DNA from 2 places in the Streptomyces sp. 4N509B genome. Region 2 is predicted to be linked to the other one. Evidence: riboswitches for the same ligand, from Rfam matches in the RefSeq annotation. Region 2 holds a riboswitch; the other holds the start of a gene.
What was found. A riboswitch is a leader RNA that binds a small molecule or an ion and turns the genes downstream of it on or off. The one in region 2 is predicted to bind cyclic di-AMP.
Positions count from the first base shown of each region.

Region 1 (4,405 bases), on a different contig from region 2:
CGCCGCGTGCGTCGACCTCCTCCTCCGCGACGAGCCCCACGCCCCTGGCGTAGTACTTGTGCTCCACGACGTCGGGTTCCAGGGGAGTGGTGTCCCGGGTCTTCAGCACGTTCTCCCAGGAGCCCGCCGGGACCGTGACCGTCTCGTTCCGGCTGAGCACCTCGCCCTGGTCCTCCGCCACGCCGGGGGCGTTCTCCTGGGGGTAGGCGTCGCCCGGCCGGGGGTCGGCCGGCATCACGATGCCGGGGTGGGCGCCCTCCGTGCCGGCCTCCCAGGAGCCCTCGGTGCTGACGACCTCGCCGTCCTCGATGTCCCGCGAGTCCTCGCCGAAGTACCAGACGTTCCCCTCGCGGTCCTGCGCGAACCAGTCGCGGGTGTCCTCGACCAGCGCGTTCTCGCGGTACACGCGGTCGCGGACCACCGTCACGGTGACGCCCAGGATCTTCCGGGTCCGTTCGGTCACCTCGACGACGGTACGTTCCTGGCCGTCGTGACCCTGGCTCTCGTAGGTGAGGGTGGTGCCGGGTTCGAGCGGCAGGTAGGGGTTGTCGATCTCGCGGACGAAGTCGTCGGGGTCGATCCCGGCCGCGGTGGTGGGGGTGGCGGTGCCGCCCTCGCGCGCCACCTCGCGGGCGGGGGCGTCGGCCCGCCGGGTGTCCTCCTCCCCGGCCCGGTCGGCACAGGAGGCGGTGGACAACGCCGCGAGCAGCGCGACGGTGAGGGCGGTGAGGCCGTCCCGCCGCCGGGTGGGTGAGCGCACTGGTCCTCCTGTGGCGTGGATGACGCCGTTGCGTGACGTGGGGGAGGGATCGTCCGTTGTCGCTCATTCTCGGCGGCCGGCCGGCCGTGGGGCGGCGGCGCGACGGTGTCGGCCGCGCCGGCTCGCGAACCGTCACTCCGACGGCGGGCGCCCGGCGGGGGAGGGAGGGCAGGAGGGCAGGAGGGCCGGCGGGGCCGGCCGGGCCGGCGCGGGGCCGTTCCCTCCGCCCCCGCGCGCTCAGGGACGCCAGCCGGTCCGCTCGGCCCAGCCCTCGGCGAGCGCCACGAGCAGGTCCACCACGGGGTCCTTGGCGTCGGCGTAGGCGTTGAGGTCGGGCGCCCAGGCGGCCAGCGCCCGCTTGAGGTGCCCGTAGGCCGCGACCGCCTCCGGGTGGGCGCGGAACCAGTCGCGGAAGACGAGCGCCAGCCGCTCGCCCGGTGAGCCCTCGCACCGCACGTGGACGTTCGCGGAGCCGTCGGGGTGTTCGCGCCGCCACCACGTCCGCTTCGTCCACCGCGACGGGTCGTCCTCGCGTCCCGCCGGCACGTGGTCCTGCTCGTTCGGCCAGCGGGCGAAGCCGAGGGCGGCCAGCGGCGCGTCGAAGGCGTCGGTGGCCTCGTCGAGGTCACGCACGCTCACCTGGAGGTCGATCACGTCCTTGGCGGCCATCCCGGGAACGGAGGTGCTGCCGATGTGCTCCACCCGGAGCGCCTGGGGGCGCAGGGCCTCGCGGAGCCGGGCGCTGAGCGCCGCGCCCCTCGTGGCCCAGTCGGGCGAGTGGTCGACGATGAGGGCCTGGCGCGCCCATGATTCGGACATTGAGAAGAATCCCCCTTATTCCCGGTGGTGGCTTCGCGCTCGTGACCAAGCTCACCCTGAGGCGTCGCCGGGCACGGAGCGTAGTCCACCCGCGGTGCTCCGGGGGGAGCAAGTCGCCGGTTCGGACGCCCGGTTGACGCGCGTGGACCGCGTGGTCTCCCCGGGCGGTGTCACGCACCGCATGTCCGATCATGGGAGCCCATGGTGCAGGCTGGACGCTCTTGCTTGTCTTGTCGGATTTTCGCGGATTACGGTGCAGGCCGCGCCGCACCCGCGGCGAGCCGCCCCGGACGCCGAATCCTGTCACCGGTCGCGGAACGCAAGCCTTCCGCCTGACAGGAGCGGGGGACCCACTCTCGCCGTACGCGCTCCGAGGGCCACCGAGGAACGCGAACGGCTCGGGGTGAAGCCATGGCGGCGCAGCCGCCGTGGCCGGGCGACTCCGGCCCGAACCCGACAGCTCACCTCGCAGGCGTTGGAGGAGGAGCACACCTATGTCCGCACGCGGACGACACCGCCGTCAGCGCGCCCGGCGCGTCACCCGGCTCTCCCGCATATCCCTCATGCTCACCGCCGGCGGCGCGGGCGTCGCCCTGCCCCTGATGGTCGCCGGTGGTGCCCAGGCCGCGCAGGCCGACACCTACACCGTGGTCGCCGGTGACACCCTCTCCAGGATCGCCAAGGCCCAGGACGTCGACGGCGGCTGGCGTGCGCTCTACGACGCCAACCGTGACCTCGTCGGCGACAACCCGAACCTGATCCGTCCCGGCCAGGAGCTGGTCCTGACGACGGACGGCGCCGCGGACACTGCCGGCTCCGCCGCCGCGCCGCAGGACACCGCCGCCGACAGCGCGGCCGAGACCTCCACCGGCTACACCGCCCCGGTCGCCGCCGCCGCCTCCACCGGCTACGGCGTGGCCGGCTCGCTGTGGTCCTCCGGCTACCACACCGGCACGGACTTCTCCGCGGCCAGCGGCACCCCCGTGGTGTCGATCGCGGCGGGCGAGGTCGTCAAGGCCGGCGACGGCGGCGCGTACGGCAACGAGATCGTCATCCTCCACGCCGACGGCCACTACAGCCAGTACGCCCACCTCTCCTCGATCTCCGTCAGCGTCGGCCAGCAGGTCGGCTCGGGCGACCAGATCGGCCTGGTCGGCACCACCGGCAACTCCACGGGCCCGCACCTCCACTTCGAGGTCCGCACCGGCCCCGACTACGGCTCGGACATCGACCCGCTGGCCTACCTGCGGGCCAACGGCGTCACCATCTGACGTCACGTCACGTCACGTCACGCCACACCCGGCGCCGGCACGACGTCGAAGCCGGGGAACGGATCCTCCCCTCGGACCCGTTCCCCGGCTTCCGTCGTCCCGGCCGGGCCGCCGCCCGGCACGGGCGCCCCCACCCCGGTCCGTGTCAGCGGCCCATCCGCTGGTACCGGCGCAGCGCGAGCGGCGCGAAGACCGCCGTCAGCACCACGGGCCAGACCACGGCCAGCAGCACGGCGTTCTCCGTCGCCCACGAGCCGCCCGCCTCCGCGAGGCCCGGGTTCCCGAACAGCTCGCGGAGCGCGGTCACCGTCGCCGACAGCGGGTTCCACTCGGAGATCGTCCCGAGCCAGCCCGGCATCAGCTCCGGCGACACGAAGACGTTGGAGACGGCCGACAGCGGGAACGCCAGCGGGAAGACCACGGCGCCCACGGTGTCGGGGTTGCGCAGCAGCAGGCCCAGGTAGATCCCGATCCAGGTGATCGCCACCCGCAGCATCAGCAGCAGCGCCAGCGCCAGCAGCGCCCTGCCCGCGCCCCGGTGCCAACTCCAGCCCACCAGCAGGCCGCAGACCAGCACGACGGCCGTCTCCGTCAACGCCCGCAGCAGGTCCGCGACGGCGCGCCCCGTCAGCAGCGCCGAGCGCGCCACCGGCATGGCGCGGAAGCGGTCCACGACGCCGCGCGCGACGTCCGTGGCGATCTGCCCGCCGGTCGCGCCCATGCCGTAGAGCATGGTCATCGCGAAGACGCCGGGTATCAGGAACTCCCGGTACCCGTCGCCGCCGCCCCCCACTGCCATGCCGTTGCCGAAGACGTAGCCGAAGACGAGCACGAACATGACGGGCAGCGCGAAGTAGAGGACGGCCTCCTCGGGGGTGCGCACCAGGTGCGCCATGTTGCGGCGGGTCATCACCAGGCCGTCCGCCGTCGCCAGTCGCAGGCGCCTCATGCCGCGGCCTCCTGTTCGGCGCGCTCCCCGGGCCGCGCGGGCTCCGTGGTGGTGGCGGTGGTGTGGTGTCCCGTCAGGCGCAGGAACGCCTCGTCAAGGGTGGGCCTGCGGGTGCCGATGTCGGCCACGTCGATGCCCCGGGCGTCCAGCGCCCGCACGGTCTCGGTCAGCGCGCGGACCCGGTCGGCCGTGGCGGCGCTGACCCGCCGCGTGTCGGGGTCGGTGTCGGGCGTCGAGCCGGTGACGCCCGCCAGCAGGGCGGCCACCTCGGGCAGCTGGGCGGCGTGCCGGGCCACGACCTCGACCCGGTCGCCGCCGATGAGGCCCTTCAGCTCGTCGGCCGTACCCTCGGCGACGACGCGTCCGGTGTCGATCACCGCGATGCGGTCGGCCAGCTGGTCGGCCTCCTCCAGGTACTGCGTGGTCAGCAGGACGGCGACGCCCTCGGCGACGAGCTCGCGCACCGCGTCCCAGACCTGGTTGCGCGAGCGCGGGTCGAGCCCCGTGGTGGGCTCGTCGAGGAAGAGGACCCGGGGGACGAGGACCATGCTGGCCGCCAGGTCCAGCCGGCGGCGCATGCCGCCCGAGTACGTGCCGGCGGACTTC
Region 1 covers NZ_JBQQBZ010000030.1:28,228-32,632, forward strand. Annotated here, with positions in the region: gene ACTWP5_RS24015 (hypothetical protein) at 1-760, opposite strand, end outside; gene ACTWP5_RS24020 (GrpB family protein) at 998-1,579, opposite strand; cyclic di-AMP (ydaO/yuaA leader) riboswitch at 1,899-2,068, shown strand; gene ACTWP5_RS24025 (M23 family metallopeptidase) at 2,074-2,850, shown strand; gene ACTWP5_RS24030 (ABC transporter permease) at 2,996-3,799, opposite strand; gene ACTWP5_RS24035 (ATP-binding cassette domain-containing protein) at 3,796-4,405, opposite strand, start outside.
Region 1: linked by a shared signal. The riboswitch ahead of ACTWP5_RS24025 (M23 family metallopeptidase) and the one ahead of ACTWP5_RS22365 (M23 family metallopeptidase) in region 2 are both predicted to bind cyclic di-AMP.

Region 2 (4,405 bases):
CCGGCTTCGTGCGCACCAGCGTCGACCCCGACCACCTCGCGGGCGCCGCCGAGATCTGGCGCCGCATGGACGCCGCCGGCGACATCTACGCCAAGGACTACGAGGGCCTGTACTGCGTCGGCTGCGAGCAGTTCTACAGCCCGTCCGAGCTCGTGGACGGGAAGTGCCCCGAGCACCACACCGAGCCCGAGATCATCCGCGAGCACAACTACTTCTTCCGTCTCTCGCGCTACGCCGACCAGCTCGTCGAGGCCATCGAGTCCGGCCGCCTCCGCGTCGTCCCCGACACGCGGCTGAACGAGACGCTCAGCTTCATCCGCTCCGGCCTGGCCGACATCAGCATCTCGCGCTCCACCGAGCGCGCCCGTGGCTGGGGCATCCCCGTCCCGGACGACCCCTCCCAGGTGATGTACGTCTGGATCGACGCGCTGGCGAACTACACCAACGCGCTCGGCTGGACGCGCGGCGACGAGAAGTACGCGCGGTACTGGGAGGACGCCGAGAAGCGCGTGCACGTGCTCGGCAAGGGTGTCCTCCGCTTCCACGCGGTGTACTGGCCCGCCATGCTGCTCTCCGCCGGCCTGCCGCTGCCCACGGACGTGGTGGTCCACGGGTACATCACCACCGCCGGCCAGAAGCTCAGCAAGTCCCTGGGGAACGTCGTGGACCCGATGGGCCTGGTCGACGTCTACGGCCAGGACGCCGTCCGGTACTACCTGTTGGCGGACTTCTCGCCCTTCGGCGACGGCGACTTCAGCGAGGAGCGCCTCGTCACCCGGTACAACACGGACCTGGCCAACGGCCTGGGGAACCTGGTCAGCCGCGTCACCGCCATGACCGTGCGGTACCGCGAGGGCGTGGTGCCGCCGCTGCGCGAGGAGGCCGTCGGCGAGCTGGAGCGTCAGCTCGCGGAGCTGACCGAGGCCGTGACGCGGGACGCCGCCGCCGCCATGGACGGGTACGACCACCGGCAGGCCCTCAGCCGCGTCTGGGACCTGGTCCGCCGGGTCAACGCGTACGTGGACGAGCGGGCGCCGTGGCACCTGGCGAAGGAGAAGACGCCGGAGGCCGAGGCGTCGTTGGACGTCGTGCTGCGCACGATCCTGGTCGCGGTGCGGGAGTTGGCGATCCTGCTGCGGCCGTTCGTGCCGGGCGCCAGCGCGCGGATCCTCACGGCGATCGGGGAGGCCCCCGACCTCACGCCCGAGGGCGCGGCGGCCTCGGAGCTGACCGGCCGCACGCTGGAGAAGTCCCCGCCGATCTTCCCGCGCCTGGAGCTGCCCGAGCCGGCCGAGGGCTGAGCGCGAGAGCGCGGAGGCGGCGGACGCTCGACGACCGAGCCTCCGCCGCCTTTCTCTCTTTCTTTACTTTTCTTTACTCTTTTCTGCTCCTCCGACTCCGACTCCGCTCCGGCTCTGGCTGGTTCGCGCAGCCTTCTTCCTTCACTTCCTCGCACGCGGTCGGATGTTCGCGGCGGAATTTCTCACCGAGGGTGAGCACCATACGCCACTGCGATAACAATTGACGCAGCGTCAGATTGTTTCCGTGGTGAGGCGTGGGCCACATCCCGCCCGTACTCAGCAGTACGTATGCCCGGTTTGGCATGCTTGGGCGCTGAAAGTCCCTACCGGATCCGGGTTTTATTTTTCTCAGGGCCTTTGAATCTGGCGGGGGCGTCTATTAACGTTCGATAACGCAGCGCGGTCGTCACCGCCGTCGCAAGGACGGCACCGTGCTCTGTCGCTGAATCCGGCGTGTGCGTCACAACTGCACCAAAGGAACCGGGGAACCACTATCCGGGGTGAATCGGACAGCAGGTAGCCACCATGGCCTGCCGCCCGTAGGAGACCTTCCTGCTCCGAACCCGTCAGCTAACCCGGTAGGCGAGGGAAGGAAAGGAGAGCGCCTCCGTGGCGTCGAACCGGTATGCCGCCCCCGAGCATGGCTTCGCGGGCACGCCCACAGATCTCTACGGCGACTCATACGGCGATCCTTACGGCGAGTTCTTCGACGACCGGTACGCCACCACAGCGGCGACGGCCACTGTCCCGGCCCCCTCCCCCTCCCCCTACGGCGCGGCCCCCGCGTACGACACGGCCTACGCCGCCGCGGGCGCCCCGTACGACACGGGTTACGACGCCCCGCTCACCTCGTTCGACCCCTTCGGACCGCAGAGCTTCGAGCCGCATGACGGCCACGCCGCCACGGCCACCCTCGCGGCCCCCGTCGCCGCTCCGGCTCCCGCCCCCGCGCCCGCCCCGGCCCCCGTGTCGTTCGCCGACAGCGACGACCAGCCCGAGGCGGCCCCCGGCGAGTGGAACCCGAGCGAGGACAGCCTCCGCCCGCTCCGCGGCCGGCACCGCGTCTCCCGCCAGCGCGGCGGCACCATCGCCCGCAGCCGCGCCGTCCTCGGCGTCGGCGTGATCGCGGCAGTCGGCGCCGGCGGCATGGCCACGGCCAACGAGGAGGGCGCCGGCTCCGTGCCCGGTCTCGGCGGTGCCGCGGAGAAGGTGCGCGAGGCCATCCCGGCGGGACTGCCCCTCGTGGGCGGCCTCTCCGGCGAGGACTCCTCCGACCCCGGTTCCGACGGTGACGGCGGCGACACCCTCGCCACCCCGGCCGAGATGGTGGCGCAGTCCCCGTTCACCACCGCCGGCCTCACCGCCTCCGACGTCGAGGCGGGCCAGACCGACGCCGGCGAGGCGCTGCGCGCCCGCATCATGCAGCAGGCGGACCAGCAGGAGTCCTCCGCCACCGACGCCGCCCGCGAGGAGGCCCTGGCGGAGGCGGAGTCCGAGGCCGCCGAGGAGGCCGCCGCGCTGGCGGAGGCCGAGCGGCAGGCCGAGCTGGAGCGCCAGCGCCAGGCCGAGCTGGAGCGCCTGCGCGCGAGCTACACCCTCCCCCTCAGCGACTACCGCCTCTCCTCGTACTTCGGCGAGGTCAGCTCGTACTGGGCCTCCACCCACACCGGCCAGGACTTCGCCGCCCCCGCCGGCACGCCCATCAAGAACATCCACACCGGCGTCGTCACCGAGGCCGCCTGGGCCGGGGACTACGGATACCGCATCATCATCGAGCTGGAGGACGGCACCGAGGTCTGGTACTGCCACCTGTCGTCGATGAACGTGTCCGTCGGCCAGGAGGTCGTCACCGAGGACGTCATCGGCTACGTCGGCTCCACGGGGAACTCCTCCGGCCCTCACCTCCACCTGGAGGTCCGTCCGGGCGGCTCCGACCCGATCGACCCCCTGGCCTGGCTCCGCGACAAGGGCCTCACCATCTAGCCGAACACCTCCGCTCCGCCGCGTCCTCCCACAAGACCGCCGGCGGCCCTGGTGGCTCCCCCCGACGCCAGGGCCGCCGGCCCCCTCATGTCCGCTCACGTCCGCTCATGTCCGCGAACGGAACGAGGAGGAGGTCCGCCCCCCGCCCGTTTGTCAGGGGCGGACCCACACCCCCACCCTCTCCCGCCCTCCCCACCCCCCACATCCCTCGCGCTACTGAATCGCCTCTCCCTCTGAGGTCGTACACCCCCTGACCGTCACCCGAGATCCCCATGTCCCGGGAACCCTCAGAACTCGCCCACCGGACGGATGTGGAGTCGGCTACTGCCCCGGCTACGGCCGGAGCCCGCCCTTGATCGCACCGAGCAGCGCGGCGACGCGCATGGGATGGCTGGCTATGACCACCTCAGGCTCGTCGCTCTCGCGGAGGAGCAACGGCCCACCGCCGGTGGAGGCGAGCTCCAGGCAGTCCTTGTTGCCGTCGTTGGAGCTGAAGCTTGACTTCTGCCACGGATTCGCGGACATCAGATGGCCCTTCATAGCTCGTAGAGGATGTGCTGGACGAGTCCGAGGGAGGTTCTCCTCGATCGACCTCGGTCCCGATCGTCGACATCGATCGGGGGCAGGGCGACCTCGCTGAGCTTCTGGAAGGCGTCGGAGAACTGTGTGAGATGGCCCTGGTCGATCACGAAGGGACAGAGTGTCGGGTGTTCCACGTAGACCGTGTTGAGCTCGGGGAGGGCCGCGTCGAGGCAGTTGAACGGACTGCTGAAGGCCGGAGGGTACTCGTCGGCGTGGAACGGCAGGATCTGGACGGTCACGTTCGGCAGCCTCGCCATGTCGACCAGATGCTCGATCTGGCGCCGCATCACACCACGCGGGACGAACTCCATACGCAGCGCCGCCTCATGGATGATCGCGTGGTACGTGGGAGGTCGCGCCTCGGTCAACAGTCGCTGGCGGCGGCGACGGAACTGAACGAAGCGGTCCCAGGTGTCCTCGTCGCCGTCCGGCTGGCCGCTCCGGAACAGGGCCTTCATGTACTCGCTGGTCTGGAGTAGCCCGGGCATGTTGACCCACTGGAAGTTGCGGTGCCTGACCGACATCGCCTCCAGCTCGGC
Region 2 covers NZ_JBQQBZ010000026.1:78,231-82,635, forward strand. Annotated here, with positions in the region: gene metG (methionine--tRNA ligase) at 1-1,301, shown strand, start outside; cyclic di-AMP (ydaO/yuaA leader) riboswitch at 1,732-1,901, shown strand; gene ACTWP5_RS22365 (M23 family metallopeptidase) at 1,911-3,284, shown strand; gene ACTWP5_RS22370 (DUF397 domain-containing protein) at 3,618-3,809, opposite strand; gene ACTWP5_RS22375 (helix-turn-helix domain-containing protein) at 3,821-4,405, opposite strand, start outside.